DNA from 3 places in the Arthrobacter sp. B0316-5-4 genome. Region 3 is predicted to be linked to each of the others. Evidence: riboswitches for the same ligand, from Rfam matches in the RefSeq annotation. Region 3 holds a riboswitch; each other region holds the start of a gene.
The links. Region 3 has a riboswitch for thiamine pyrophosphate ahead of thiC (phosphomethylpyrimidine synthase ThiC). Riboswitches for the same ligand answer to the same signal wherever they lie in the genome.

Region 1 (10,451 bases), on a different contig from region 3:
GCCGGCGTTCCGCAACGTCATCAGCCACGGCATCGTGTTGGGTTCCGATGGGCAAAAGATGTCCAAGAGCCTGCGCAACTACCCGGACGTGTCCGAGGTCCTGGACCGCGACGGTTCCGACGCGATGCGCTGGTTCCTGATGTCGAGCCCTATCCTCCGCGGTGGCAACCTGATCGTCACCGAGCAGGGCATCCGTGACGGCGTGCGCCAGGTCATCCTGCCGCTGTGGAACGTTTACAGCTTCTTCACGCTCTACACCAATGCCGCCAACGGCGGTGCGGGTTACGACGCGAAGCTGCGCTACGACGGCTACTCCGACACGCTGGACCAGTACCTCATGGCCAACACGGGGGACCTGGTGCGCAACGTCACGGCAAGCCTGGACAGCTATGACATCTCAGGTGCCTGCGACGAGCTCCGCAGCTACCTGGACATGCTCACCAACTGGTACGTCCGGCGCAGCCGCCAGCGCTTCTTCGACGAGAACGTTGATGCCTTCGACGCGCTGTTCACGGCCCTAGAGGCGATCTGCCGCGTCTCCGCCTCCTTGCTTCCGCTTGTCTCCGAGGAGATCTGGCGCGGACTGACAGGCGGACGCTCGGTGCACCTGGCTGACTGGCCCGACGCTGCGCTGTTCCCGTCCAACCCGGAACTGGTCGAAGCCATGGACCGTGTCCAGCAGATCTGTTCCACGGGTTCGAGCCTGCGCAAAGCCGCGAACCTTCGCGTCCGCCTGCCGTTGCAGGAACTGACTGTGGTGGCGCCAGGCGCGGATGCGCTGGAAGGCTTTGCCGGCGTCGTCGCGGATGAACTGAACCTGCGCTCCGTGCGCCTCATGGGTGCTGCCTCTGCTTCGCCGGAAGAGTTCGGCATCGAACAGAAGCTCGTGGTCAACGCCCGTGCCGCCGGCCCGCGTCTGGGCAAGAACGTCCAGCAGGCCATCAAGGGCTCCAAGTCCGGCGACTGGTCCGTGAACGATGGAGTGGTGGTGGCTGGAGGCCTTGAGCTTGAGCCCCATGAGTACACCCTGGAAACCGTGGTGGCCCAATCCGCCGACGGCGGTGCTGCCGCTGCTGCCGTTCTGCCCGGTGGCGGTTTCGTGGTCCTCAACACCGAGGTAACTCCGGAACTCGCCGCCGAGGGATTGGCCCGCGACATGGTCCGGGCCATCCAGCAGGCACGCAAGGACGCTGGACTGAATGTCAGCGACCGCATCCACACCTCCGTGCAGGCCGCGCAGGACGTTGTTGACGCCCTGGAAGCCAACGCCGAGCTGGTCAAGACCGAGACTCTCACGTTGGAACTCGAAGTCCTGCTGGCCAGCGTGGACGAGCCGCAGGTCACCGTAGCAAAGGCAGGGGCCTGATCATGACTGACGAATTTTCGGTGGAAAGCGTCTACGCGGAACTCCTTGGCCGGGCGCCGGAAAACAAGATGGAACCACGCCTTGCGCCGCTGTTCCGTGCCATGGACGTGCTGGGCGAGCCCAACAAGGCTTACCCGATCATCCACATCACGGGCACCAACGGAAAAACCTCGACGGCCCGCATGATCGAAGCCGGGCTGCGGGCCCACGGGCTGAGCACTGGCCGGTACACCAGCCCGCACCTGTCCAAGGTGACTGAGCGCATCAGCATTGACGGCGAGCCGGTGCCGGATGCGACGTTCGTGCGTATCTGGGACGAGATCCGCCCCTACCTGGAAATCGTGGACAGCGAGCTTGTTGCCGACAACCAGCCGCGCCTGACCTACTTTGAGTGCCTGACCATCCTGGGCTTCGCGGTGTTCGCCGACCAGCCTGTTGATGTTGCCGTGATGGAAGTTGGCCTGGGCGGTATCACCGATGCCACCAACGTAGGCGACGGACAGGTTTCGGTGATCACTCCGATTTCGCTTGACCACACGGACCTGCTGGGCGACACCACGGAGGACATCGCCTACGAAAAGGCGGGCATCATCAAGCCGGGTGGCTTCCTGGTGAGCGCTGCCCAGCCCGTTGACGCTGCCCAGGTCCTCCTGGAGAAGGCCCGAGAAGTGGACGTTCCGTTCCGTTTCGAGGGTGTTGAGTTCGGTGTGGAATCCCGTAGTGTCGCCGTCGGCGGCCAGGTCCTGACGATCCAGGGCCTCGCTGGACGCTATGAAGACCTGCTGCTGCCGTTGCACGGCGCCCACCAGGCAGAGAACGCCGCTGTGGCCGTGGCTGCCTTGGAGGCATTCTTTGGCGGGGGAGAGAAGGAGCTCGACGCCGAGGTGCTGAAGGAAGCCTTCGGCACGGTGACTTCGCCCGGCCGCCTTGAAGTGGTGCGGACTGCCCCCACTGTGGTGGTGGACGCCGCCCACAATCCGGAAGGAATTCGTGTCTCTGCCGAGGCGATCCAGGAAGCCTTCAGTTTCAGCAAGTTGGTAGTGGTGGTCGGCGTCCTGCGGGAGAAGGACGCCGAGGAGATCCTGAAAACCCTCAAAGAGTCCCTTGGCGGGCTCGCCGAGGAATTCTGCTTCACCCAGTCCAACTCGGCACGTGCCGTTCCCGCAGCGGAACTGGCCGAACTCGCCGTCGACTTCGGTTTTGGTGAGGACAACGTACATATCGCGGAGAAGCTCGACGACGCCCTCGAATGGGCTGTGGAGCGTGCCGAATCCAACGACGACCTCGCCGGTGGCGTCCTGGTGACCGGATCGATCACGGTAGTTGCAGAGGCCCGCATCCTGCTTGGAAAGGCCGGTGCCTGAGCATGGCCAAGATGACGAAGGCCCAGCGCGAATGGCGCCCGGGAATGCCCAAGAAGCGTCGGTCCACCAAAGTGATGTTCGCATCCACGGTGCTCCTGCTGGAGGCCTTCGTGGCGTTCTTCGGTACCCTGGCTGTCTTTGGGCTGAAGCGGGGTGAAGTGGACCCCGGCATCATCCTGGGCGTAGGCATCGCGTTGAGCGTCGTGTTGGTCCTGGCATGCGCAGTGCTGTCCAGACCCTGGGGCATCGCCGTCGGCTGGGCATTGCAACTGGTCCTGATCCTGACGGGCTTCGCTGAACCCACCATGTTCATTGTCGGCATCCTGTTTGCCATCTGCTGGTGGTACGGGATCAGGGCTGGCATGCGCATTGACCGCGAAGTGGCGCTACGGGACCGTGAGCAGGCGGAATGGGACGCGGCCCACGGTGACGAAGCAGGCACCCAAACCCCGTAAACTGGCTGGGAAAACCACCGACCAACCAACCACATTGGAGCAACTGTGAGCATTGAACGGACCCTCGTCCTGGTCAAGCCCGACGGCGTCGCCCGCAACCTGGGCGGAACCATCCTCGCCCGGATCGAAGCCAAGGGCTACACCCTGGCCGAGCTGAAGAAGGTCAACGCGACCCGCGAGCTGCTGGAACAGCACTACGAGGAACACGTGGGCAAGCCGTTCTATGAGCCCTTGGTCGAGTTCATGCTGAGCGGACCGGTCATCGCGGCGGTCTTCGAAGGCCACCGCGTGATCGAAGGCTTCCGGTCGTTGGCTGGAACAACGGACCCCACCACTGCGGCACCGGGCACCATCCGTGGCGACTTCGGCCGCGACTGGGGCCTGGCCGTCCAGCAGAACCTGGTCCACGGTTCGGATTCCGTTGACTCCGCAGAGCGCGAGATCAAGATCTGGTTCGAAGGCTAAAAACGCCCCACCGAGATGACAGAAAAGGCCGATGTTCGAGTCGAACATCGGCCTTTTCTGTCATCTCGCGGGAGTTTGCGCGTGCTTCCTAGTAGCCGGACGTCCCGGCGAACACGTGGAGGAACGCGAAGAAGATGGTGGCGGCGACGGCCACATACAGCAGCGCCACGATGATCCAGCCGGAATCACCCAGCAGTTTGGCCAGTGCCGGCGGTGCTTTGATGACCCCGGTGGAGATGTTCCGGATCGTCACCCAGACGAACAAGGGAATCATAACGGCCCAGACCACCATGCAGAACGGGCACAGGACGTTGATGACGTAGAGGGCCTGCGACCACAGCCACACGACGAACGCGAAACCCAGGGTCACCCCGGCCTGCAGGCCCAACCAGTACCAGCGGGAGAACTTTGCACCGGCCAGGAGCCCCATGGCGGTGGTGATAATGACGGCGAACGCGACAATCCCGATGAACATGTTGGGGAAGCCAAACACCGAACTCTGGGGAGTTTCCATGACCTTGCCGCAGGAAATCCAAGGATTTACATCGCAGACGGTGACATGGTTGGGGTCCTTCAGAACTTCAAGCTTTTCCAGGACCAACGCCCCGGAGGCCAACCAGCCAATAACGCCGGTGATCAGCAGGAGCCACGCAAAGGGCTTGTCCCGCACGGTCCTGGGCAGTGCGGCGCGCATGGTGGACTGTTCTTCCACCGGGGTGGAGGCGTTCTTGGCCAGGTTTTCCCTGGCGGTGCTCGGCATCGCGGATCTGATCCTTTTCGATATGTTGCCCGGCGGGCCGGGAAGGGCTCTTGGGAGGATTGTAGCGCCGCAGGCTGGGCAAGGCGCCCAGCCTGTTGCGGGAGTTCGGCGACACAGCCGCTTACCCCGCGAAGGTGCGGGGGTGTGAGAGAATGAACATGGCCGGTTTCCGATCCACATTCGGAGTCCGGTCCGGTGACTTGTTCCCAAGACCGCCAGTATGAGCTGGGCATGCCCCGGATCCCATGATCCTCGGTAGGCCCGCCATGACAATGGACGGCACCTGGTTGTGGCAGCAGAACAACGGGTTTCAGGACAGGGCCGCCGGCTTTCCAGGGCTGCCGCACCCCAATGATGGTGCGAACCGGAAGGCAAACTACCGACTTCTGTCAACGCCCGCGGGTTTTGACAATATTTGCCCCACTGGGCGCCGGATGTGGCGGTGTCGCTGGGGCAGGAGTGTTGCCACATATGGATAAAGACCAGGTTGTAGCCGTTAATGACGAGGCAGCTCCCGCGGAAACAGCGGAAGCGCCGAAGAAGACCACCCGGACCCGCCGCAAGGCCGCGCCCAAGGAAACTCCTGCGGTTGAATCGACCAGCAGCGAAGTGCCCGTCTCTGTTGAAGGGACCGAAACCCCGGAAGCGGCCGCCGCGCCGGTGCGCAGGACCCGGTCCCGCAAGAAGGTTGAACCCGCCGAGCCGCTGCCGGGCTTGGGCGAGGAAACCGCTGGCGCCCCCGAGGCCGCAGCAGGTGAGAGCCAGCCAGAAGCTGCCGCCGAACCCGCGCCGGAAAAGCCGGTCCGCCGTCGTCGTACGGCAAAGCCGAAGGCAGAAGCAGTAGAGGCGCCTGCCGCTGAAGAAACCACGACGCCGGATGCCGGCTCCCAGCCCGGGGAACCTGTCGCTGAGATCACCGCTGCCACCCCGGCTGAGGAGGCTCCGGTTCCTGCTGTGGAGGAGGCCCCCGCTGAGGAGGAAACCCCGGCGGCGTCCACGTCCCTGTTCCTTGAACCCGTTTCCATCACGTCCATGATTTTCCAGGCCCCGGACCTCACCACCGTCCCGCGCGTTGCGGCCGTGGAAGAGAAGGCCGAGGAATCCGAAGAAGAAGCTGAGACCACCGCGGACGCCGAGCTCGATGACGCCGGCAGCCACCGTCGTCGCCGGAGCCGTGGCCGCCGCGGCAGGCGTGGAACCGAACGCGAAGAGAACGAAACCGAGGATTCCAGCGAGTCCGAGGACGAAGAAGCCCCCGCAGCGGAGGCCCTCGAAGAAGGCGTCACGTCGCGTCGTCGCCGTCGCCGTCGCCGCGGTGACCAGGATCTCGAACTGACCGGCGGTACGGATGACGACCCGCCCAACACGGTGACACGCGTCCGCGCACCCCGGCCCATTACGGAAACCGCTCCATCGAACCGCGTCACCAGCGTCAAGGGCTCCACGCGGCTTGAAGCCAAGAAGCAGCGCCGCAGGGAATCCCGCGAAACCGGCCGCCGCCGCCAGGTCATCACTGAAGCCGAGTTCCTTGCGCGCCGCGAGTCGGTAGACCGCCAAATGATCGTCCGCCAGCGCGACGACAGAATCCAGATCGGCGTCCTTGAAGACGGCGTCCTGGCCGAGCATTTCGTGTCCAAGACACAGCAGGATTCCCTGATCGGCAACGTGTACCTGGGCAAGGTCCAGAACGTGCTGCCCTCCATGGAAGCCGCGTTCGTGGACATTGGCCGTGGCCGGAACGCCGTGCTGTACGCCGGTGAAGTCAACTGGGATGCTGTCAACCTTGAAGGCCAGCCGCGCCGGATCGAGAACGCCCTGAAGTCCGGCGACTCCGTCCTGGTACAGGTCACCAAGGATCCCGTGGGTCACAAGGGTGCCCGCCTGACCAGCCAGATTTCGCTGCCGGGCCGCTACCTTGTGTACGTGCCGGGCGGCTCCATGACCGGCATCTCCCGGAAGTTGCCCGACGTCGAACGCAACCGCCTCAAGCGCATCCTCAAGGACCGCCTGCCGGAAAACGCCGGTGTCATTGTCCGCACCGCGGCCGAGGGCGCCTCGGAAGAAGAGCTGACGCACGACATCAACCGCCTGCGCGCGCAGTGGGAGGGCATTGAGGGGCAGGCCTCCTCAACCAAGGTGCTGGCGCCGGAACTGCTGTACGGCGAACCTGACCTGACCATCAAGGTAGTGCGCGACGTCTTCAACGAAGACTTCTCCAAGCTGATCGTCTCGGGCGACGACGCATGGGACACCATTGAGGCTTACGTAACCTACGTAGCCCCCGACCTGGTGGGACGCCTCGAAAAGTGGACCAAGGACCAGGACATTTTCGCTGCCTGGCGCATCGACGAGCAGATCCACAAGGCCCTGGAACGCAAGGTCTTCCTGCCCTCCGGTGGTTCATTGGTCATTGACCGCACCGAAGCCATGACCGTGGTGGACGTCAACACCGGTAAGTTCACCGGCAGCGGCGGAAACCTTGAAGAGACCGTCACCAAGAACAACCTCGAAGCTGCCGAGGAAGTAGTTCGCCAGCTGCGCCTGCGCGATATCGGCGGCATCATTGTCATCGACTTCATCGACATGGTCCTGGAATCCAACCGTGATCTTGTCCTGCGCCGCATGGTTGAATGCCTTGGCCGCGACCGCACTAAGCACCAGGTCGCCGAGGTCACGTCCCTGGGCTTGGTCCAGATGACGCGTAAGCGCATGGGCACCGGCCTCCTCGAGGTCTTTGGCGAACAGTGCGAGCACTGCGCAGGACGTGGCGTCGTGACCCACGACGAGCCGGTGGAGCACCGCCGCGCCAACGTGGTGGCCGCCGAGCACCACCGCCCGCACACGGAGACGCAGCAGCAGCAGCAACCGGCCGCCCGAACGGAACGAAAGCGTCGCCGTGGCAAGGGTGGGGGACAGGCTGTTCCTGAAGCCCCCGCACCGGTTCAGGTTGCACCATCCGTACCCGCCGCCACGTCGACGCACACCGAACCGCAGGACCCTGCGCGCCAGGCAAAGGCCGAGGCCACCAGGGCTGCGTTGGCAACGATCGCGGCCGCAGCACACGCCGCCCACCTGCACGACGACGAGCTTCACCGTGCAGAGGAACTGGCCCGCTCAACGCATCAGTCGGCCGCCGCCGAACCCGCCGTTCACAGCGACGACGAAGAATCAGCGGCCCACGACGCGGCGGTTCGGGAAGCACGCTCCACCCCGGTCCTGCGTTTCGGTGGCGAAGAAGTCGCCTTGCCGTTCGTTGAGCACCAGGAAGAACCCCAGGCTGCCAAGCCGGCCATGAGCTTGGATCTGCTGGCCGAGGCGTTCTCCCATCTCGGAGCGGCGCCGGAGCAGGAGGCGGCAGTAACGGCTGTCCGCGAACCTGCTGCTGCCCCGAAGGCGGCAGCGCCGGAACAGGCCGTCGAACAGGATCCGGAAGCCGCTTCGGCGACTCGGAGCCGTCGAGTCCGCCGTAACCGCAGCGCCAGCAGGGCCCAGGGTGCAGCTAACCAAACAAGCGTTGAGCACCACGAAGTGACTGCTTCGACGCCCCAGGGTTCGGCACACGAGGCGAAAGCCCCTGCTGAACCAGCCAAAAAGGCGCCCGCAGACGAGCCCATCATCCTGGGAGTCGGCGTACCGGCTTCCGAGCTCTGACCGGTTCATAAAGCTGTACAAGACCCCGTAGCAACTGCCCCGGCAGTCGCTACGGGGTCTTTGCATGTCCAGGAGGTCCCAGGCCGCTCCTCGGGACGCCAGACCTTAGGCGGGTCATATCCGGGCCTCAGCGCAGTGCGGTTCCCGGGCGGGGCTGCTTCCCGGCTAGGCTGGGGGACTGACACGGGGTGCCGGGCGTTGGGCCGGGCTGAGATCCAAACCCGTTGAACCTGTCCGGTTAGCACCGGCGAAGGGATGTCCACATGACTGCACCGTATTCCCCTGTCTACCCGCTGGTGGCTTCCGGCAGGCAAACCCCGCGGGTGTTGAGCATTGCCGGCTCGGACCCCTCCGGTGGTGCCGGGATCCAGGCGGACTTGAAGAGCATCGCGGCCCACGGTGGTTACGGCATGGCTGCCATCACCGCCCTCACCGCCCAGAACACCGTTGGGGTCAGCGCCGTCCACGTGCCCCCCGTTGAATTCCTGCGCCAACAGCTGGACGCCATCAGCAACGACATCGAGATCGACGCCGTCAAAATCGGCATGCTCGGTGACGCGGCCGTCATCGACGAAGTCCGCAGCTGGCTCGAAAAGGTACGTCCCGCCGTCGTGGTCCTGGACCCGGTGATGGTGGCAACCAGTGGCGACAGGCTCCTGCGGGAGTCGGCTGAGAAGGCGTTGCGTTCGCTCCTGCCGTTGGCAGACCTCCTGACGCCCAACCTGCCCGAGCTTGCAGTGCTGTTGGGCGAGCCCGAGGCGCCGGATTGGGCTTCGGCGCTGGACCAGGGTAAGCGGTTGGCCGCTGAGTACGGGAACACGGTCCTGGTGAAGGGCGGCCATTTGGCAGGGTCCGGATGTCCCGACGCTTTGGTGAACACGAGCGGGTTATTGCGGCAGGACGTGGTGGAGATAGCAGGGCCCCGCATCGATACCCGAAACAGCCACGGCACAGGGTGTTCGCTGTCCTCGGCCCTGGCAACGGTGCAGGTCATGACGGGGGACTGGGAAGCTTCGCTGCGGGAAGTGAAGCCCTGGTTGCTTGAGGCTTTGAGGCGTTCCGGGACGTTGGACGTTGGCCACGGAAGCGGGCCGGTCCATCACTTCCACCACCAGCAGGTCCTGAGGCCCGGCGACTTCGCCGCAACTTTGTGGGAGCAGGCCCGCGCGGAACTTGACGCGATCCATGGGCTTGGCTTCATCGATGGCCTTCAAACGGGCAGCCTGTCGGAAGCCGCTTTCGGCTATTACCTGGCACAGGACGCGATCTACCTCAATGGTTACTCCCGGGTCCTGGCCCGTGCCAGCGCCCTTGCTCCTACCGAGGACGAACAGTTGTTTTGGGCCAAGGGGTCCCGGCAATGCCTGGAAGTCGAGTCGGAATTGCACAGGAACTGGCTAAGCACCCGCGACGTGTCCGCGACGACTGGACCCGTGACCAAGTCCTACGTGGACCACTTGCTGGCCTGTTCGGCATCGGGCAGCTACGCGGTGGTCCTCGCGGCGATCCTGCCTTGCTACTGGTTGTACGCGGAAGTGGGCCAGCAGCTCCATGGCTCCTACGTGGAGGCAGGGTCCCCCGCGGACCACGCCTACGCGGACTGGTTGAAGACCTATGCCGACGAAGACTTTGCTGAGGCAACCCGGACTGCGATCAAGCTCACGGACGCGGCGGCCCTCGCGGCATCACCGACAGAGCGCGTGGCCATGGTGGAGGCCTTCGCCCAGTCCTGCCGCTATGAAACCGCCTTCTTCGACGCGCCGCGGCTGTTCTCGTGATCTTTCCGGCGCGGCATCCTGGCGCGGAATTTTGGAGGTTTACCGCGCGTCGGAGGGCAAATCACGTTAATCGCGCCCAAACCCTGTAGGCTGTATGGGCACGGTGCCGGGAGAGTCCGTTACAACTGGTGACGCGAGTCACGTGGTAGCCTCCGGACCCGGCCTCATTTGCAGCTGAAGGTCAAACTAGCGTAATCTTGATCTTCGGTGCTTACGCCAACACTTGGGTTATGCCCCTTGGAATTGTTCATGGGATGACTCGCGGACTTCGATCAGAAGTCCACGGCGTTGAGGCACAGCGCGAACCAAGCCTGATTCCGGTCCAGGTTCCGCACGCAAATTTAGTTATAAACGTCGAGAGAAGTGAGTACCCAAGTGGTGTACGCGATTGTCCGCGCAGGCGGCCGCCAAGAAAAAGTTTCCGTTGGAGACTACGTAACGCTTAACCGCGTCCCCGGTGGAGCCGGTAGCACGCTTGAGCTGCCCGCCTTGCTCCTGGTTGACGGCGAGAAGGTCACCTCCGCAGCTGCGGAACTGGCCAACGTCAAGGTTACGGCTGAGATCCTGGAAGACCTCCGTGGTCCGAAGATCGTCATCCAGAAGTTCAAGAAC
Region 2 (10,451 bases), 340 kb from region 3:
CGCGTGTAGCCGGCCTTCTGCGCCGCATCCAGGACCGCAGCCGAGCGGGTGCCGGCCTTGCAGTGGAACACAATGTCCTTATCCTGTGGCAGGTGGGCCCACGCCTCTCCGGCCAGGATCCGGCCTTGCGGGATGAGGACGGAACCATCAATATTCACGATGCTGTACTCGCCCGATTCACGGACATCCACCAGTTCAAAGTCCCGCTCCCCCGACGCCCGCTCGGCCAGCATCCCTGCGAGCTCGGTGGCAGTGACCGTGTGGTCCTGGTCGGTGGCGGAGATGGGAGTGACGCCGCAGAAGGCCTCGTAGTCGGTCAGTTCGGTGATTGGTTCGGCTTCCGGATCCTTGGACACCTTGATTTCCCGCCAACTGCCGCCCAAGGCGTCAAAGAGTGCCACGCGTCCCAGCAAGGAACGTCCGACGCCGGTAATAAGCTTCACGGCTTCGGTCACCATGAGCGATCCAACAGCCGCGCACAACATGCCGAACACGCCGCCCTCACCACAGGAAGGGACGGAACCGGCCGGAGGCGCTTCGGGATAGAGGTCCCTGTACGTGGGTCCGTGTTCGGCCCAGAAGACACTGACTTGCCCATCGAAGCGGAAGATGGAGCCCCACACATAGGGTTTGCCGAGGATGGCGGCGGCGTCGTTCACGAGGTACCGCGTGGCAAAGTTGTCGGCACCGTCCAGGATGAGGTCATACTGCGCAAACAAATCCAAGGCGTTGGAGGAGTCCAGGCGGAGGTTATGCAGGACCACGTCCACCAAGGGGTTGAGCTCGGCGATGGCGTTGCGGGCGGACTCGATCTTGGGCGTACCCACGTCCTTAACACCGTGGATGACCTGGCGTTGCAGGTTGCTGAGGTCCACGGTGTCGTCGTCCACGATGCCCAGGGTTCCCACTCCCGCAGCAGCCAGGTACAGCAAGGCCGGGGAGCCAAGCCCGCCGGCGCCTATGACCAGGACTTTCGCATTCTTAAGCCTGCGTTGGCCCACAGCGCCGATTTCCGGAATGATGAGGTGCCGGGAGTACCGCTCCACCTCGGCCGGAGTAAGTTCGGCGGCAGGTTCCACAAGGGGTGGAAGGACGGTGGGCGCAGCGGTGCGGACAGCAGCAATTGAGGCCATACCCCAATGTATGCCTGCAGATACCGCCCGGTCATATTACCCACCGGTAGAGTGGTCATAACTGCAAAGGAAAGGCGGCAGACTGTGGCTGACGGCACACGGGCAAACGATGGAGCACCCGCGAAGCAGGAACGGACCGGTTCGCCTCGTTCGCCAAGGTTGCCGCGGGACGAGCGTCGCGCGCAGTTGCTTAACGCAGCGTTGGAAGTCTTCGTCGCCAACGGGTTCCACGGCGCAGCCATGGACGAAATCGCAGAGACGGCACACGTGAGTAAGCCGGTGCTCTACCAGCACTTCCCGTCGAAACGCGAGCTTTACATGGCGCTCCTGGATAGCCATCTCGCAACGTTGACCGACCTGATGCTGAGCGCACTGAACTCCACCACGGACAACAAAGAGCGCGTCAAGGCAGTGATGCGGGCCTACTACCGGTTCATTGCCGACGACGACCAAGCCCACCGCCTGGTGTTCGAGTCGGACCTGATCAACGATCCCGACGTCAGTTCCCGTCTGGAAACATTCAACAAAACGTTCGCGGACGCCGTAGCCCACGTCATCGCCGAGGACACCAAGCTACCGCCGCTGGAAGCGCAGCTCCTGGGCCGGGGCCTGGCAGGAATGGCGCAGGTCAGCGCCCGGTATTGGCTTGAGACGGACGGAAACCTGGACCTCGATGTGGCCAGTGATCTGATCTATCGTTTAGCTTGGCGCGGAATCAGTCGATTCCCCAAAGAGTCCTAAGCTACAAATAGAGGACTGACTTAACACTTGATTGGCTTGGAGGCCTTGCTGTGGAAGTAAAGATCGGCATTCAGAACGTTGGCCGCGAAATTGTGCTCGAATCCGCTTTGGATGCCGACGCCGTTGCCAAGATCGTGGCGGAGGCCGTGTCCAAGGGCTCGGAATTGCGCCTCACGGATGAGAAGGGCCGCCAGGTCATCGTTCCTGGCAGCGTTTTGGGCTATGTGGAGATCGGCGCCGAGGAAGTCCGCCGCGTGGGCTTCGGCGCCCTCTAACAGTCCCCAAACACCCCGTCGTCCGCTAAGGAGTCTTCATGCTTTCACTCGTCGTGGTGGTTCTTGCAGCCATTGCCACAGGCTTTATTGTCTGGGCCAACGACAAGCGGCACGGCAGATACGGCGTCGCCCTTCCGGTGGGCGTCTCAACGGCTGTTGCGGCGCTGAGTTGGATTGCCTTTATCAGCGCCGGCCTGGGCTACCAGCCGGGGGTCACGTGGATTCCGTGGGTTCTCCCCATCGTCATTGGAACCGCAGCAGCTGCGGCCGTAGTGGTCTACCTGGGCCGCACGCGGACCAAGCACGATACCGAGGCCCTCACCAAGGCCCTCCGGCTCTAACGGCACCTGACAACAATGGCCATCACCCGCGGGTGATGGCCATTGGTGGTTAACGCGCTCCCAGTACCCCTAAAGGAACTCGGCCCGTCCCTCCATGGCGGAGGACGCCAGAGCGTGTTCCCGCCGGGGAATCCGGCCCGCCTGCTTGGCCAAACGGCCGGCTATGACGGCGTGTTTGAAGGCTTCTCCCATTTGCACCGGGTTCTGCGCGCGCGTCACCGCAGTGGCGAGGAGGACGGCGTCGCAGCCAAGTTCCATCGCCAGCGCCGCATCGGAAGCGGTTCCGATCCCGGCGTCGAGAACCACGGGCACCGACGCCCGTGACACGATCAGCTCAATGTTGTGCGGGTTCAGGATGCCCAGGCCCGTGCCAATGGGTGAGCCAAGGGGCATCACCGCGGTGGCGCCCAGGTTTTCCAGCCGCAGGGCAAGGACGGGGTCGTCATTGGTGTAAGCGAAGACCTTGAATCCGCGGTTCACCAGCTGCTCTGTGGCTTCCACGAGTTCCACGGCATCGGGCAGGAGTGTGTGCTCGTCCGCGATGACTTCCAGCTTCACCCAATCGGTCTCCAGCGCCTCACGGGCAAGTTCGGCGGTCATCACAGCGTCCTTCGCTGTGAAGCAGCCCGCCGTGTTGGGCAACACCCGGATTTTGTGGTCCACCAGGAGCTGGAAGAGTGACCCTGTTTCGGCCGGGGAATAGCGCCGCATGGCAACAGTGGTCAGCTCCGTACCCGAGGCCAGGAGCGCAGCACCCAAACCGTCCAGGCTCGGAGCACCCCCGGTTCCCATGATCAGTCGCGAACCAAAGTCGACGCCGTCGATCACCAAGGCGTCGGTGCTGGGGGCAGTGCTTGTTGTGGTCATTGTTCAGCCTCCCTGGACTGCGGTAACGAGTTCGAGTTCATCGCCGTCGGCGAGCGCTGTTGCCGCCCACTGGCTGCGTGGCACCACCTCGGAATTGCGCGCGACGGCGACACCCAGCTTGCCGCCGTCGGCCGCCTGTCCGCGGTGGTCCAGGACGCGGCCTGTGATGGCGGTGACGAGCGTGCTGACAGAGGCGTCATCGGCCACTGCATGGTCGGATCCATTGAGTTTGATGTTCATGCGGTTTCCTTGCTGCGGACGTGTGCTGGGATGAAGTTCCGTGGATCGGGGGCGCTAGCCTTAAAGCGGTCTGGGCGGAAAGGGGCCCACCGTGGATCGGCCGACCCGTTGATCAGTTCCCCGACAATCCTTGCGGCTACCGGTGTCAGCAGGACTCCGTGACGGAAGAACCCGGTGGCAACCACCAACCCCTCGATGTCGCCCTTGGTTCCGGCGACGCGGCCAAGCAACGGCGCGTTGTCCGGCGTCCCTGGCCTGGCCCGGGCAGTTGCCTCGAGGAGTTCCAGTTCCGCGACCGCGGGGACCATGACCTGGGCGTCGCGCAGGAGCTGGTACACGCCACCGGCCGAGACGGCATTGGACGCTGTGGACAGTCCGTCCTCACGCTGGGTAGCGCCGATCACCACCGTCCCGTCGTCGCGGGGGACGACGTACACCGGAACACCCCGCACTATCCCCCGCACGGTGGAGGTGACCAGTGGTTGCAGGCTTTCCGGAACCCGAAGCCTGAGGATGTCGCCATACACCGGCCGCAGGGGAAGCGTGAGTCCTTCAGGCAGGCCCTTCAAGCCGGCGGCGCCGACCCCGTTGGCGACCACGGTCTCGGCGGCCACCACGCTGACGCCCGAATCGAGTTCGACTCCTGCAACCCGCCCCTCGTCCCACAGCACGCGCTTCGCCAGGGCTTCCAGGGCGAACCCATTGTTCGCCCCCGTGACCCAGGTGGGATCGTCCGGCGAATGCGCGGCCAGCCCGGCCAGGAGGCAGTCCGCGAGCCTGCGCGGGTCCACCTGGTGGTCGGCGGGGATGTCGAAGGCGCAGGAAATTTGTGGACTGAGCAGGGGTTCACGCTCCCTCGCGTCCCGAAGGGCAAGGGGTTCCACGCCCAGGCCGGCAGCCTTCTGTACCGCACGGAGGTCTGCGAGCGCCCGTCGGTCGGCGGCGTCGGCACCCACGGCGAGGGTCGGCGTCGTGCGATATCCGGCGGCGTCCCCGCCTCCGGTGAGTGTGGCGACAAAAGGCGGCCACAGCCGCGAGGATTCGACCATGAGTTCCAGGAGATCTTCTTCCTGGTAGTGCAGTTCACTGACGGGTGCCAACATCCCGGCAGCTGCGAAGGTTGCGCCGCTGGCGGGGTGGGGGTCGATGAGGACGACTGAGCGGCCCAGCCTGCGCGCCTGGTGGGCGATGCCCAATCCGATGATGCCGCCGCCGATGATGGCCACATCTGCATGAATGGCGTCTGCCATGTGTTCCCTTCCCTACGCCGGTATTAGCCGGATCAGGTCAAGCGGTCGGCTCTGAAGCCCTCTCAGCCGGACGGTCACAAAGTCGAACGTCGCGGCTCCCGCAGTACGTGCCCAGTTTAGAGGAACTACTCTGGTTCCCATGACCCAGCCTGTATCCCTCGCCTCAGCCCGACTCTATTTGTGCACCGATGCCCGGAAGCGGCAGGGCGACTTCGAAGACTTCGTAGATGCCGCCTTCGAGGGTGGGGTGGACATTATCCAGCTCCGGGACAAGTCGATCGAGGCAGCCGAAGAACTGGAGCTGTTGGCCATCCTGCGCAGTGTGGCCGAGCGGCATGGACGGCTGTGGGCTGTCAACGATCGGGCCGATATTGCCAGTGTTTCCGGGGCTCCTGTGTTCCACGTGGGCCAGAAGGACCTGCCCTTGACTATTGCCCGGACCTTCCTCCCCTCCCCTGCCGCGATCGGACTTTCCACGCACACTCCGGAGCAGGTCAATGCTGCCCTCGCCGCTTCGACGGGCGACGGTGGCCTGGACTACTTCTGTGTTGGTCCGGTCTGGGCGACACCCACCAAACCGGGGCGCGAAGCAGTAGGGCCGGACCTGGTCACATATGCCGCAGAAGCGATGAAGCGTGCCGACGAAGCGACAGCTGGTGCGGTGCAGCTGCCTTGGTTCGCGATCGGGGGCATTGACCTGAGCAACGTGGAACAGGTCCTTGCTGCGGGAGCCAGCAGGATCGTCGTCGTCCGCGCCATCACGGAAGCTGGAGACCCGACGGCTGCGGCCAAGTCGCTGCTGCAGGCATTGGACTCCATCTAGGGAATCGTCCACCTTGCGGCCTTGACATGGTGTGATCCCCGAAATGCGGGATAACCTGATTTTCGTGTCACATCATCGGATTGCACCCAACGTCGACGACTCGTCGGACCAGCTCGCAGCGGCCCTCGCAGCACTGCGGACGGAGCTGGAACTCCCAGGCGCCTACCCCGCGGGCGCAGTGGAGGAAGCCCAAAGAGCGGTGGCAGACCGGAAGCTGCCGGAACGCGACCTTCGGGATATTCCGTTTGTCACCATCGATCCCGCGACGTCGACAGACCTGGACCAGGCGCTGTTCATAGAGCGCGCCGGCCACGGTTACAAGGTCCTCTATGCGATCGCCGATGTCCCTTCCTTCGTGGCTCCCGGGGGCGCCCTCGACGCGGAGACACGCCAGCGCGGACAGACCTTCTACGCCCCGGATGGTCGGATTCCCTTGCACCCGGAAGTCATCAGCGAACATGCGGGAAGCCTGCTGGCAGAGCAGGACTGTGGCGCCTTCGTCTGGGATTTCGTCCTGGACGCGAAGGCCGAAGCGGTGACGGTGACAGTAGGCCGCGCCACCGTGCGCAGCCGGGCCAAGCTAAGTTACAAGGGCGTCCAGGAGCAGATCGACGACGGGACGGCACCGCCCGTACTGCAACTCCTCAAGGAAGTGGGGTTGAAGCGGGTTGAACTCGAACGCCTCCGCGGCGGCGCGAGCCTGAACATGCCCGAACAGGAGATCGTCCAAGCGACCGACGGCGGCGGCTACAGGATCGTTGCTGCCCCGTCGTTGCCGGTGGAGGACTGGAACGCCCAGATTTCACTGATGACCGGGATGGCGGCGGCCCAGCTGATGCTGGACGGAAAAGTTGGCATCCTGCGCACCATGCCCGCACCGGATGAACGCTCACTGCAGCACTTCAAGAGGCAGACCACCGCCCTCGGCAAACCATGGGACGGCCGGATTACCTACGGAGAATACCTGCGGACCCTGGACGCATCGGATCCGAAGCAACTCGCCATCCTGCACTCAGCCGGGACCCTGTTCAGGGGTGCCGGCTACACACCGTTCGATGGCGAGGTGCCGGCCGACGTCATCCAGGCAGCCATCGGCGCTCCGTATGCGCACACCACGGCGCCTTTGCGCCGCCTGATCGACCGGTTCGTACTGGTGATCTGCGAGGCGCTGAGCAACGGCCACGACATCCCTGCCTGGGCCCGGGAGGCCTTGCCATCCCTGCCCGAGATCATGGCGTCGTCCGACCAGTTGGCTGGCCGCCTCGAACGTGCCGCCGTGGACACGGTGGAGGCGGCGCTGGTCGCCAACCACATCGGCCAGGAGTTCGATGCCGTCGTCATTTCCGGCTCAAAGCCAAACGGATCAGGAAACGGAAATGGCAAGGCCAACGGCAACGGGAACGGCGGCCCTTACGGAATCGTCCAAATAGCGGAACCCGCAGTGACCGCCCGTTGCGACGGCGAACTGGAGTCCGGGACCGAAGTCCGCGTCCGGCTCGTCAAGGCTGACATCGCAAGCCGGGAGATTCGGTTTGAACTGCTGCCGTAGCGCCGTTCCACCCAGGATCCGGGCTTTCCGGCTCCCAGAGGATAGACTGGGCGTGTAGTAATGGATGCCCGGTCGTTGATTCAGTTAATTTTTGAACTCAACAAGCCCGCCCCTACGCGATCTTGAGATGTACCAACTGGTCACCAGTGCCAGTACTTAGATAGCCCGCGATCGGCTTCCACTGGACTTGCTTGCGCGCCCGTTCGTGCTCCGGTACGGCTCCACCGCCCCGTTGAGCATGCAGCGCCATTGCCCAAATGAATAAGGAAACTCCCTGTGAGTGAATTGCATACCCACGAAGTCCTGACGGACTCCACCGGAACTGAAACCATCGAACCCGAGGAAACGATCGTCTCGGACGAGACGCCCCACGAGATCGAAGAAAAGTCGTTCGCGGACTACAACGTCCGTGCCGACATCGTTGAGTCCTTGGCCGACGCCGGAATCACCCACCCGTTCCCCATCCAGGCCATGACCCTCCCGGTCGCCTTGAGCGGCCACGACATCATTGGCCAGGCCAAGACGGGTACCGGCAAGACCCTCGGATTCGGCATTCCTGCGCTTCAGCGGGTCTCTGGCCGCGACGACGCCGGCTATGAGAAGCTCGCCGTCCCCGGCGCACCGCAGGCCCTGGTCATCGTCCCCACCCGCGAACTTGCCGTGCAGGTCGCCAACGACCTCCAGACGGCATCGCGCAAGCGCAACGCGCGCATCGCCACCATCTACGGCGGCCGGGCGTACGAACCCCAAATCGATGCGCTGCAGAAGGGCGTCGAGATCGTAGTGGGCACCCCTGGCCGACTCATCGACCTCTACAAGCAGAAGCACCTGAGCCTGAAGAACGTCAAGATGGTCATTCTTGACGAGGCCGACGAAATGCTGGACCTTGGCTTCCTTCCGGACGTTGAGACCCTGATCGCCGGCACCCCCGCCGTACGCCAGACGCTGCTCTTCTCCGCGACCATGCCCGGTCCCGTGATCGCAATGGCGCGCCGCTACATGACGCAGCCCACCCACATCCGTGCAGCAGACCCGAACGATGAGGGCCTGACCAAGCGGGACATCCGCCAGCTCATCTACCGTGCGCACAGCATGGACAAGACTGAAGTTGTTGCCCGCATCCTGCAGGCCCGCGGACGTGGCCGGACCATCATCTTCACCAAGACCAAGCGCACCGCCGCTAAGGTCGCCGAGGAACTCGTGGACCGCGGGTTCGCGGCTGCAGCCATTCACGGCGACCTCGGCCAGGGCGCCCGCGAACAGGCCCTCCGCGCCTTCCGCAACAACAAGGTGGACGTTTTGGTTGCCACCGACGTCGCCGCCCGTGGCATTGACGTTGATGACGTCACGCACGTGATCAACTACCAGTGCGTGGAAGACGAAAAAATCTACCTGCACCGTGTTGGCCGTACTGGCCGCGCCGGCAACAAGGGCACCGCAGTCACGTTCGTTGACTGGGATGACATGCCGCGCTGGGGACTCATCAACAAGGCCCTGGGACTCAGCGTTCCTGAGCCCGTTGAAACGTACTCCTCCTCGCCGCACCTCTACACCGACCTCGACATTCCCGAGGGCACCAAGGGACGCCTGCCCCGGAACAAGCGCACCCTGGCAGGTGTGGACGCCGAGGTCCTGGAGGACCTGGGTGAGACCGGCAAGAGGAACTCCCGCTCTGGTGGTTCGGACCGCAATGGCTCCCGTGACGGCGGACGTAGCCGCGACAGTGGCCGTGACGGTGGCCGCGGACGCGACGGCGACCGTGATGGCGGCCGTGGCCGTTCAGGCAAGACCGACTCCGGCGAATCCAACGGCGAGGCCGGACGCAACCGTACGCGCCGTCGTCGTACTTCCGAAGGCGAAGCAGCCCCGGCTGCCGTTGCGTCGGAAACGGGCCCGGCAACGGACAACTCCGAGAAGCCTGCACGCACACGCCGCACCCGGACCCGTCGCCGCAACGGCGAAGTGGTCTCCAATGAAACCGCAGCTGCCCAGTCCGGCAGCACCGAGGCCTAAATCCCTCAATGACTGAAACTGTTTGGGCGCCGGACGGCGGCAACCTGGTGGTGCACGCGGATAACGCGGACTTCCTTCCAACGCTGCCGGACGGCGCCTTCACACTCATTTACGTGGACCCTCCGTTCAACACGGGTCGGGTCCAACGACGCCAGGAAACCCGGATGGTCCGCAACTCGGACGGCGACGGCGACCGCGTGGGCTTCAAGGGCCGCTCCTACGACACCATCAAGGGCGCCCTGCACAGCTACGACGACGCCTTCAGCGACTACTGGTCCTTCCTGGAGCCCAAGCTTGTGGAAGCCTGGCGCCTGCTGGCAGACGACGGCACCCTGTACCTGCACCTGGACTACCGCGAGGTCCACTACGCCAAGGTGATGCTCGACGCCATCTTCGGCCGGGAGTGCTTCCTGAACGAAATCATCTGGGCCTACGATTACGGCGCCCGGGCCAAAAACCGCTGGCCCACCAAGCACGACAACATCTTGGTGTACGTGAAGAACCCCACCAAATACCACTTCGACAACGCTGAAGTGGACCGTGAGCCCTACATGGCCCCGGGCCTGGTGACCCCCGCCAAACGCGAACTGGGGAAGTTGCCCACCGATGTCTGGTGGCACACCATCGTTTCGCCGACCGGCCGGGAAAAGACCGGCTACCCCACGCAGAAACCCGAAGGCCTGGTCCGCCGTATCGTCTCCGCATCAAGCCGCGAGGGCGACTGGTGCCTGGACTTCTTTGCCGGATCCGGGACCCTCGGAGCTGTCGCAGCGAAACTGGGACGAAACTTCGTGTGCGTCGACCAGAACGAACAGGCCATTGAGGTCATGCGGAAACGCCTGGGCAGCAAGGCCGTGTTCCACCAGGCCCAAGCCACCGCTCCCTAGCCAGGAACGCTCAGGCGACACCCTTCACGAAGGCCGTCACCGAGTCAGCGATCATCTGCACGGCGATGGCAGATAGCAGGAGGCCCGCAATCCGGGTAACCAGCTCCACTCCGTTCTCCCCGAGCACCCGCTGGACCACGCCCGCGAACCGCATGGCCAGGTACAGCGAGGCGAGAACCACAGCGATGCCCAGGCCTACGGCAAGATAGCCGGACAGGTCCTCGGACTGCTGGACAAACACCATGACCGCCACGATGGCTCCCGGCCCGGCCATCAGCGGTGTGCCGAGGGGAACGAATGCCACGTTCTTGTACTTGGCGGCGTTTTCCTCG
Region 3 (10,451 bases):
CGCATGGACCATCTTCGTCCCGGTCTGGGTCACGCTGGTCTACTGCCCCCTGGCCTACATGGTGTGGGGTGGCGGCCTGTTCGGCCCGGAGGGCGCAATCGGAAAGGCACTCGGCCCGGCCATCGACTTCGCCGGCGGCACCGTGGTGCACATCAACGCCGGTGTGGCAGCACTGGTCCTGGTCCTGATCATTGGTAACCGTCGCGGCTTCGGCAAAGACCCGAACCACCGCCCCCACAACATCCCGTTCGTCATGCTTGGCGCGGCCATCCTGTGGTTTGGCTGGTTCGGCTTCAATGGCGGCGCAGCAACCACAGCTGAGCAGGGTGGCTTGATTTGGGTCAACACCCTCGCAGCTCCCGCAGCGGCAATGATCGGCTGGCTCATCACCGAACGCATCCGCGACGGACACCCGACATCGCTCGGCGCAGCATCCGGTGTGGTTGCCGGCCTGGTGGCCATCACCCCCGCTTGTGCCAACGTCAGCCCGGTCGGTGCACTGGGACTCGGCGTAGTTGCCGGTGTCGCCTCCGCCCTGGCGGTCGGCCTGAAGTTCCGTTGGGGCTTTGACGACTCCCTTGACGTCGTGGGTGTCCACCTCGTGTCCGGCATCATCGGCACCGTGGCACTGGGCTTCATCGCACTTCCGGTGGACGGTGTTGGCGGCGGCCTCTTCTACGGCGGCGGCTTTACCCAACTGTGGGCACAGCTCGCAGCGGCCGGCATCGCAATTGCCTTCTCGGCCATCATGACGGCCATCATCGCCTTGGCTATCCACAAGACCATGGGCTTCCGGGTCTCCACCGAACAAGAAAACGTTGGCGTGGACCTCAGCCTGCACGCTGAGACGGCATACGAGTTCGGTGTCAACGGCCACAGGGGCAGCTTCCAGCCGCTCCATGAGGCGATGACCGGAAAGTCAGAAGAGAAGGCTCCCGCAGAAGGCAAGGAGAGTGTCCAGGCATGAAGCTCATCACAGCGATCGTCCGTCCCGAAAAGCTCGAAGCAGTCCGGGAAGGCCTCGAAGCCTACGGGGTCCAGGGCCTGACGGTCAGCGCAGCAAGCGGCTACGGCCGGCAGCGCGGCTACACCGAGGTGTACCGCGGAGCTGAGTACAACGTGGACCTGCTGCCAAAGATCCGGATCGAGGTCCTCGCCACGGACGAACAGGCGGACGACATCCTTGATGTCCTCATCGCCAGCTCGAACACCGGCAGGGCCGGCGACGGCAAAGTATGGACCGTGGATGTCTACGAAGCAGTCCGGGTCCGGACGGGTGAACGAGGCGCGGCGGCCATCTAGGCCACCAGCCACCACCAGCTACTGAGGCACCACGAAGAGGGCCGGGTACCAGTCAAGGTACCCGGCCCGCTTTGCGTTGCCGCAGCCTTTAGTCCACGACGCCGGTGAGCCAGTTCGCCGGCCCGTCGCTGCCGGCGTCGTATTCTTCCAGGGGCACGTCGCCGTTCGCCCAGGCGCCGAGGACGGGTTCGATGATCCGCCAGCAGTCCTCAGCCGTGTCGCCTCGAACGGACAGGAGCGGGTCGCCCGTCAGGATGCCTTCCAACACCTCGCCGTAGGGCAGCATCCCGGCTGCGTTGAGTTCGGCCACCAGGCTTGCACGGTCAAGGCTGAAGATGTCACCGGGACCGTTGACGTCGACGTCGAGCTCTAAAACGTCGGGCCCGAAACCGATCCGCAACTGATTGGGCGAGTCCACGCCGGAGAATCCCTTGGGCAGGTGGGGGACCGGGCGGAACGTAATGACGGCCTCCTTGCGCCGGTGACCCAGGGCCTTGCCGGAGCGGAGGATGAACGGGACGCCCTTCCACCGCCAGTTGTCGATGTCGACGCGGACCTCCGCGAGGGTTTCCGTGTTCCTTGACGGATCCACGCCTTCTTCAGCGGCGTAGTCGGGTACCGTACGTTCACCCAGGGTTCCTGCCGTGTACCGGGCTCGACGCGTCGACCCGCTGTAGGGGGCCTTGATGCTGCTGGCACGCAATACCGTGGCGACGGCGTCCCGAAGGTCGCGTTCGCCGATGGTCGCAGGTGCGTCGATGGCCAGAAACGCCATGATGTGCAGGAGATGGCTTTGGATCATGTCCCGGAGCGCGCCGGCGGTGTCGTAGTAGCGGGCCCGGCCCTCAAGGGCGAGGTCTTCGTCGAAGACGACCTCCACCTTTTCAATATGGTCCCGGTTCCACACGGGCTCCAGGAACCTGTTGGCGAAGCGAAGGCCAAGGATGTTCAACACCGTGGCCTTCCCCAGGAAGTGGTCCACCCGGTGGATGTGATCTTCGGGCACCAGCGCAGCCAGTGTCTTGTTCAGTTCGTGCGCCGATTCCGTGCCCGAACCAAACGGCTTCTCCATGACCAGGCGGGTTCCGGCAGGCAGCTGTTCGGGGTGCAGGACCTCGCAGGCCTTCTGGCTGACGTGGGGCGGCAACGCGAAGTAGATCGCGACCGGACCCTCCAGTTGCGACAGCAACTCAGCCAGCGGTCCGTCCGCCGTGACATCGAGTTGGTGATACCCGGTGCTCCCGGCGACGGCAGCCAAAGCCGCCTGGCCCTGGGTATCGGCTTCCTTTGACGCGGCCGCAAAAGCGCCGTCGACCCGTTCCCTCCACTGTTCCGGGGACCAGGGATCAGACCCGGCACCCACCAAGCGCAGTCCTGGAGCCCCGCCCGCGGCCAACAGCCCTGCCAGGCCGGGGAGCAGCAACCTGCCCGTCAGGTCTCCGGATGCGCCGAGGATGAGCAATGTTTTTACAGTTGTTTTACTGGTCACCGTGCCAGCATGCCATCTTGCAGGTGCGACTTGGTACCCTAGATAGTCGAGTCCCGTAGTTGAGTCATCCCGTAGTGGAGTCATATTGCCGGGGCAAGAATCGTCAAGACTATGGCGTGCCGCATTGGCCGCCATTCGTAGACCATCGAAAGAAGTGCACGGCGCGTGTTCAATTCACTCTCTGACCGGTTGACAGCAACCTTCAAGAACCTCCGTGGCAAGGGCCGCCTCACCGAGGCTGACGTCGATGCCACAGTCCGGGAGATCCGCCGCGCCCTGTTGGATGCGGACGTCGCCGTATCGGTGGTCCGCGAATTCACCGGGCGCATCCGTGAACGTGCGCTGGGCGCCGAAGTTTCAGGTGCGCTGAATCCGAGCCAGCAGATCGTGAAGATCGTCAACGAGGAACTGAAGGAAATCCTCGGTGGCGAGACCCGCCGTATCCGCTTGGCCAAGAACGGCCCCACCATCATCATGCTCGCCGGCCTCCAGGGTGCCGGTAAGACCACCCTTGCCGGCAAGCTGTCCAAGTGGCTCAAGGCCCAGGGCCACAGCCCCATGCTGGTTGCCTGCGACCTTCAGCGTCCCAATGCAGTGACGCAGCTCCAGGTTGTTGGCCAGCGGGCCGGTGTCCCGGTTTTCGCTCCGCACCCCGGCGCCACCTCGGAACTTGAACACCCTGCCGGTGACCCGGTCGCCGTCGCAAAGGCCGGCGTCGAGGAAGCGCGCCAGAAGCTGCACGACGTCGTGATCGTCGACACCGCCGGCCGCCTCGGCGTCGATGCCGAAATGATGGACCAGGCGCGCCGGATCCGTCAGGCGATCATCCCCAACGAAGTCCTCTTCGTGATCGACTCCATGATCGGCCAGGACGCCGTGAACACGGCGATGGCCTTCGATGAAGGCGTCAACTTCACCGGCATCGTCCTGTCAAAGCTCGACGGCGACGCCCGCGGTGGTGCCGCACTTTCAGTGGCGTCCGTTACCGGCAAGCCCGTCATGTTCGCGTCCACCGGCGAGGGCCTGGACGACTTTGAGCTCTTCCACCCGGACCGCATGGCTTCCCGCATCCTGGACATGGGTGACGTCCTCACCCTGATCGAGCAGGCGGAGAAGGCGTGGGACAAGGACGAAGCTGCCAGGATGGCGAAGAAGTTCGCCGACCAGGAAGACTTCACCCTGGACGACTTCCTCGCCCAGATGCAGCAGATCCGCAACATGGGCTCCATGAAGAAGATGCTCATGATGATGCCGGGTGCGCAGAACATCCGTCAGCAGCTGGAGAACTTCGACGAAAAAGAGATCGATCGCGTCGAGGCGATCGTCCGTTCCATGACTCCGCACGAGCGTGTTGCGCCGAAGATCATCAACGGCTCCCGCCGCGCCCGTATCGCCAAGGGTTCCGGCGTGCACGTCTCGGAGGTCAACGGCCTGCTGGAACGCTTCGCGCAGGCGCAGAAGATGATGAAAAAGCTGGCCCAGGGCGGCGGCATGCCGGGTATGCCCGGAATGCCCGGCCTCGGTGGCCCTGGTGGCGGACGCAAGAACGGGAAGAACACTCCCAAGAAGAAGGCTCGCTCCGGCAACCCGGCCAAGGCCGCCCAGGAACTTCGCGACGCGGAGGCCAAACGGGCCAATGCTGCCTCAGCGGCACCTACGGGCGCGGCTTTCGGACAAGGCGCTGCGGACTTCGATCCGTCGTCGCTGAACCTTCCCAAGGGCTTCGACAAGTTCCTCGGTAAGTAGATAGTGCGTCCCAACTGTCAGTCAGTTGGGATGTCAGAGCCGTGGAATAGGCTGAACCAATGCACAAGCAGCGCGTAGTCTTCGTTCACGGCCTGGGGAGTTTCGGCGCCGCAGCATGGCCGAAGCAACACGGCATGGCGCTGGCGTATGACGCCTTGTTTCTGAGGAGGCACGGCTTTTCGGCCGTGGACGAACCGGTGCAATCCAATGTGGCGGCAGACGTCGCCATCGTGATCAATGCATTGGTCGACTCCGCTGGAGGCCACGTCGTCGCGCATGAGCAAGGCGCCATTTCCGCCATGTTGGCAGCGATCGAGCGCCCCGACCTTGTGCACTCGCTGTCCCTGGTGGAGCCGGCCTGCTTGTCGCTGACAGCCGAGCTCCCTGCCACGGCCTCCCACCGTGCGCTCATGGAACCGTTGTTCGACGTCCGGGCACAACTGAATGACGCCGATTACCAGCGGGAATACTTCCGCAGGGCGTTTTCGGCTGAAACCGGGGGACTGGAAACGCCGGAGGCCCAGAGGTCCGCGCGCAGGCTTAGGCTCCAGGCACCGCCATGGGAAGCGCCGCTTCACATCGTGCCCGGCGTCCCCACCTTGGTCCTCACCGGTGGATGGGAACCGCTCTACGAGGAAATCGCGGGGTACCTCCAGGAAACCGGCGCCCTCCGCCGCGTAGCAGCGGGCGGGCACCGGCCCCAGGATTCAGTCGATGGCGATCACGTCATCCGCTCATTTGTTGCTGACGTTGGCCGCGCCATGTCAGTTCACGCTTCCTGAGCTGCTTTTGCCCGCATTGCCGGGAACCTGGAGTTCCGGCAGGTAGACCTTCCCTCCAGAGGCCAGGAACTCTTGGCTTTTTTCCTGCATCCCGCTGTACATGCCGGCGATTGCGGCCTGCGCTTCAGCTGAACCGTATTCATCGCGGATGTCCTGGCTGATCCGCATGGAGCAGAATTTGGGACCGCACATCGAGCAGAAGTGCGCGGTCTTGGCCGGTTCCGCGGGAAGGGTTTCGTCGTGGAAGGCCTCGGCTGTCACAGGGTCCAGGGAGAGTGCGAACTGGTCGCGCCAACGGAACTCGAACCGGGCTTTGGACAGGGCGTCGTCCCGCTCGTTCGCTCCCGGGTGCCCCTTGGCGAGGTCTGCGGCGTGGGCGGCGATCTTGTAGGTGATGACGCCGGTTTTGACGTCGTCCTTATTCGGCAGGCCCAGGTGTTCCTTGGGTGTCACGTAGCAGAGCATTGCCGTGCCGTAGCGCGCGATTTCGGTCGCGCCAATGGCGGAGGTGATGTGGTCGTAGCCGGGTGCGATATCCGTGACCAGGGGGCCCAAGGTGTAGAACGGGGCTCCCTTGCACAGCTCCTGCTGGCGTTCCACGTTTTCGCGGACCAAGTGGAAGGGGATGTGCCCCGGGCCTTCCACCATGACCTGGACGTCGAACTCCCACGCCCGCTGGGTCAGCTCGGCAAGGGTGTCCAGCTCTGCGAACTGTGCGGCATCATTGGCGTCGGCGATGGAGCCGGGACGCAGCCCGTCGCCCAGCGAAAAGGCGACGTCGTACTTGGCGAAGATTTCGCACAGTTCGTCGAAGTGCGTGTAAAGGAAGTTCTCCTGGTGGTGCGCCAGGCACCAGCCAGCCATGATCGAGCCACCCCGGGAAACAATTCCCGTGACGCGGTTGGCAGTCAGCGGGACGTAGCGCAGCAGGACCCCGGCATGGACGGTCATGTAGTCCACGCCCTGTTCGCACTGCTCGATCACGGTGTCGCGGAAGATCTCCCACGTGAGCTCGTTGGCCTCGCCGTTGACCTTTTCGAGTGCCTGGTAGATGGGGACCGTGCCAATCGGAACAGGAGAGTTGCGGATGATCCATTCCCGCGTGGTGTGGATGTCATCGCCTGTCGAGAGGTCCATGACGGTATCAGCACCCCATTGCGCCGCCCACTGCAGTTTGTCCACTTCCTCGGTGATGGAGCTGGTGACCGCTGAGTTGCCAATGTTGGCGTTGATCTTGACCAGGAACGCCTTGCCGATGATCATCGGTTCGGATTCAGGGTGGTTGATGTTGCTGGGGATGATGGCCCGTCCGGCGGCTACTTCGCTGCGGACCAATTCAACATCGCAGTTCTCGCGCAATGCCACGAACTGCATCTCCTGCGTCACGATGCCTTTCTTGGCATAGTGCATCTGGGTGACGGTTCTCTGCTCGACGGCGCGGCGGGGCACCGGTTGTGCGCCCTTCCACTCCGCCGATGCCGCCCCGCGCCGTACCGCGGACTTGCCGTCGTCGAGCAGGTTCCGTTCCCGCCCCGAATACGGCTCCGTGTCCCCCCGGCCTTCTATCCAGGGTGCGCGGAACGGTTCCAGCCCGACTCTCGGATCGCTGCCCGGTCCGGCCGTTCGATAAACCTGCAGGGGCGGGTTGGCTTGGCCGTTGGGGGAGGGCTCAAGCGCGATCTCAGTGACGGGAACGCGGATCCCGTTTTTGGGATCTTCGAGCCATCCCAGCGAGTGGGATTTCAGCGACTGGGTCACGGTTTCTGTTGCCCCGGTGTCCATGACGGATTCGTTTTGGGCAGGGCTGTGCTGTGCTTTTGTGGTGCTCAAGGGACTGCTCACTTCCTTCGCCGGCATTACCCGGACAGGTTCAACGGTCGCAGACTGCGTCAGTCCGATCTCAGCCCCTGCAGGGGCCCCCGTGTGGTCGTAGTTGAAGCTACCACAGCTGCCATCGGGCGCACAGTCATATGTGCGTTACGGGCCTGCGGTCAGAAGGCCCGGCTAGGCTTTTGCCATGGCCAACATCATCGAATTCAGCGGTACGGTGCTCGTGGCGGCAGGCAAGGAGCGCCGGGGCATGTGGTCCGTTGACGGCCGCCTGACCTTCATCAAACCCGTGGGGGCGCCGGATATGGTGCTCGACGGCTGGGTCCTGCCGGGCTTTGTCGACGCGCACTGCCACATAGGCCTGGGACCCGGCGGTGCGGTTGATGGCCAGGCTACCCTTGCCCAGGCGCTGGCAGACCTCGCGGCCGGCACCCTGTTGATCCGCGATGCCGGATCGCCCAGTGACACGCGCTGGGTCCAAGGCCGCGTGGATTTGCCGCGACTGATCAGGGCTGGCCGGCATATTGCCAGGGACCGGCGGTACCTCCGCGGGCTGGGGCATGAAATCGAACCCGAACAGCTCGTCGAAACCGTTCGCAAGGAAGCCCGTGACGGCGATGGCTGGGTGAAACTGGTGGGCGACTGGATCGATCGCGGCGTCGGGGACCTGACCGCATCCTTCCCAGCCAAGCTGGTCAAGGACGCCATTTCGGCCGCGCATGATGAGGGTGCCAGGGTCACGGCCCATTGCTTCGCCGAGGACACCATCGATGACATGCTGGACGCCAACATCGACTGCATCGAACACGCGACGGGTCTTTTGCCGCGGCACCTTCCCCGGCTGGTGGAGCAGGGTGTGCCCATTGTCCCGACGCTGGTCAACATCGCGACCTTTCCGGACATCTCCGCCCAGGCTGCGCCCAAGTTCCCGGTCTATGCGGATCATATGGCCAGGCTGTGGGAACGCCGCCACGACCGCGTGCTGGAAGCCTTCGAAGCCGGTGTCACCATCTACGCGGGCACCGATGCCGGCAGCGTGATCAAGCACGGCCGGATTGCGGACGAGATGAAGGAACTGCACGACGCCGGCCTGCCGCCGTCCGCTGTCCTGGAAGCCGCCACGTGGGGCGCCAGGGCGTGGCTGGGTGTCGACGCCATCAGCGAAGGGGCGAGTGCCGACGTCGTTCTTTGCAGTGCGGATCCCCGCATCGAACTCAACACCGTCGCCGAACTTCAGCACATTGTTTTGCGGGGCGAGGTCATCCGCTAGGAATAAATTGAAGCTTCAAGTAATTTAGTAGTAGTAGAAGGTGCCGAAAGGGCGGCAGCCTCAAACCCAGGAGCTTCACATGACTACAGCAAACAGCCAGGATCTTCTTCCTGCCGAACTCACCATGGGCACGGTCATGCTCAAGGTTGGCGACATGAAGGTCATGAGCGACTACTACCAGCGCGCCTTGGGCCTGAATATTGTGGCCGAGCAGGATGGCGGGTTGTACCTGGGCCGCACGGGAAAGCCTGTTGTCCACCTGGCGCCCGCCTCCGGCCTGCAAATTCCAGGGCGCGGCGAAGCGGGCCTCTTCCACACCGCCATCCTTTTCGAGGACCAGCCATCCCTGGCGGCCACCATTGCCACGGCGGCAGAATATGAGCCCCGCGCCTTTGCCGGAAGCGCCGACCACCTCGTCAGCGAGGCGTTCTATTTCACCGACCCCGAGGGCAACGGCATTGAGCTCTATTACGACAAGCCCCGCGAACTGTGGCAGTGGGACGGCAAGAATGTCGTCATGGACAACGTCGCACTTCCACCGCAGCGGTTCCTGCAGCAACATCTGAGTGAAGCTGCAGTGACCGGCCAGCGCGAGGCTGCTGCCGGGATCGGCCACGTGCACCTTCAGGTGGGCGATGTCGAAACAGCGCAAAAATTCTACGTGGAAACCCTGGGGTTCGAACGGACCGCGGGATGGCACGGCCAGGCCCTGTTCGTATCTGCCGGTGGCTACCACCACCACATGGCCATGAATGTTTGGAACAGCCGCGGCGCCGGACCCCGGAAGGACACGCTCGGGCTGGGGGAAGTCCTGATCGAAGTTCCCACGGCTGATGACGTAGCGATGCTGGCGGATCGGCTGAAGGTCGCGGGCGTCCAAAACCACCACACCGGGGTGGAGCTTCAGTTCGACGACCCATGGCGGAACAAGCTGCGCGTCGCCGTTCGCTGAGTCGTCCCCGCGGCCCTTGGCTGCACTAGGCTGGGCAATGACGGCACGGAACCTTCCGGTTCCTGTGCCGCCGCCCCGTCAGCACGAAGGATTGAGAGTACTTTCCATGGGCTTTGCCGAAATTTTTGTAGCCACCCACGACGAAGCACTCAAACGGGCAGCCGCCCTGGACCGCGGTGCCGAAGCCACGGGTCCCGCCGTCAGGATAGAGGGCATCACCGACTTTGAGGTCGAACAGCTGGGCGACCTCGCCGGCCAGGCAGTCCACGCTGCAGGAGCGGACTACGAACTCGCCCTGGTGGATGTCACCAGCGATGCCCTCCTCGGAGTTCCCGAGGCCATGGTGCGCGCGCTTGCCGAACTGCTCACCTACGAGAGCGAAGGCGATGGCAACGTACTTGATGACGTTGCGGCCGCCTGGGCCGCCCAGGACGACATGCCGTTCGATGCCACCCAATCGCGCCAGTACGTCCAGCAACTGGCGGCCCTCGCGACGGATGTGGAAAAAGCCGAACGCTCCGGACTTTACGTCTGGTCTGCCTGACGGGTACCCCGGTTTTCCGGGCGTCGATCGGGCCGGAGTGACCAAGAACACGCCACCCCTCGTGGCGTAAGTCGTAATTGCATCGGGCATCTGGCACAATAGACAGGTACTCGATCGGTGCGGCCCCTCTCTCCGTGCTCGTATCTTGTCCTTCGAACCGTCTAGTATGGCCCGCCCCACGGGTGCAGAACGTCGGGTTCAACCCCGTTTCAGAAACAGGAGTGACCACAAAAGTGGCCGTAAAGATTCGCCTTAAGCGCTTCGGTAAGATGCGCGCACCGTACTACCGCATCGTCGTCATGGATGCCCGCGCCAAGCGCGATGGCCGTGCCATTGAAGAAATCGGCAAGTACCACCCCACAGAAGAGCCGTCGTACATCGAGGTCGCTTCCGAGCGCGCCCAGTACTGGCTCTCCGTTGGCGCCCAGCCGACCGAGCAGGTTGCTGCGATCCTCAAGATCACCGGTGACTGGCAGAAGTTCAAGGGCCTCCCGGGCCAGGAAGGCACCCTGAAGACCAAAGCTCCGAAGGAAGCC

Region 1: linked by a shared signal. The riboswitch ahead of thiD (bifunctional hydroxymethylpyrimidine kinase/phosphomethylpyrimidine kinase) and the one ahead of thiC (phosphomethylpyrimidine synthase ThiC) in region 3 are both predicted to bind thiamine pyrophosphate.
Region 2: linked by a shared signal. The riboswitch ahead of thiO (glycine oxidase ThiO) and the one ahead of thiC (phosphomethylpyrimidine synthase ThiC) in region 3 are both predicted to bind thiamine pyrophosphate.

The regions. Positions count from the first base shown of each region.
Region 1 covers NZ_JBNHFN010000002.1:813,673-824,123, reverse strand. Annotated here, with positions in the region: gene ileS (isoleucine--tRNA ligase) at 1-1,366, shown strand, start outside; gene AC5RU9_RS08100 (bifunctional folylpolyglutamate synthase/dihydrofolate synthase) at 1,369-2,730, shown strand; gene AC5RU9_RS08095 (DUF4233 domain-containing protein) at 2,733-3,185, shown strand; gene ndk (nucleoside-diphosphate kinase) at 3,231-3,650, shown strand; gene AC5RU9_RS08085 (vitamin K epoxide reductase family protein) at 3,739-4,410, opposite strand; gene AC5RU9_RS08080 (Rne/Rng family ribonuclease) at 4,882-8,061, shown strand; TPP riboswitch at 8,236-8,334, shown strand; gene thiD (bifunctional hydroxymethylpyrimidine kinase/phosphomethylpyrimidine kinase) at 8,325-9,839, shown strand; gene rplU (50S ribosomal protein L21) at 10,215-10,451, shown strand, end outside.
Region 2 covers NZ_JBNHFN010000001.1:360,525-370,975, forward strand. Annotated here, with positions in the region: gene moeB (molybdopterin-synthase adenylyltransferase MoeB) at 1-1,133, opposite strand, end outside; gene AC5RU9_RS01605 (TetR/AcrR family transcriptional regulator) at 1,140-1,874, shown strand; gene AC5RU9_RS01610 (DUF3107 domain-containing protein) at 1,925-2,149, shown strand; gene AC5RU9_RS01615 (hypothetical protein) at 2,188-2,490, shown strand; gene AC5RU9_RS01620 (thiazole synthase) at 2,560-3,357, opposite strand; gene thiS (sulfur carrier protein ThiS) at 3,361-3,597, opposite strand; gene thiO (glycine oxidase ThiO) at 3,594-4,847, opposite strand; TPP riboswitch at 4,840-4,959, opposite strand; gene thiE (thiamine phosphate synthase) at 4,987-5,670, shown strand; gene AC5RU9_RS01640 (RNB domain-containing ribonuclease) at 5,735-7,219, shown strand; gene AC5RU9_RS01645 (DEAD/DEAH box helicase) at 7,496-9,232, shown strand; gene AC5RU9_RS01650 (DNA-methyltransferase) at 9,241-10,119, shown strand; gene AC5RU9_RS01655 (MarC family protein) at 10,130-10,451, opposite strand, start outside.
Region 3 covers NZ_JBNHFN010000001.1:16,383-26,833, reverse strand. Annotated here, with positions in the region: gene AC5RU9_RS00145 (ammonium transporter) at 1-967, shown strand, start outside; gene AC5RU9_RS00140 (P-II family nitrogen regulator) at 964-1,302, shown strand; gene AC5RU9_RS00135 (glucose-6-phosphate dehydrogenase) at 1,391-2,791, opposite strand; gene ffh (signal recognition particle protein) at 2,957-4,537, shown strand; gene AC5RU9_RS00125 (alpha/beta fold hydrolase) at 4,597-5,319, shown strand; gene thiC (phosphomethylpyrimidine synthase ThiC) at 5,302-7,101, opposite strand; TPP riboswitch at 7,145-7,252, opposite strand; gene AC5RU9_RS00115 (amidohydrolase family protein) at 7,337-8,419, shown strand; gene AC5RU9_RS00110 (VOC family protein) at 8,499-9,371, shown strand; gene AC5RU9_RS00105 (hypothetical protein) at 9,478-9,915, shown strand; gene rpsP (30S ribosomal protein S16) at 10,149-10,451, shown strand, end outside.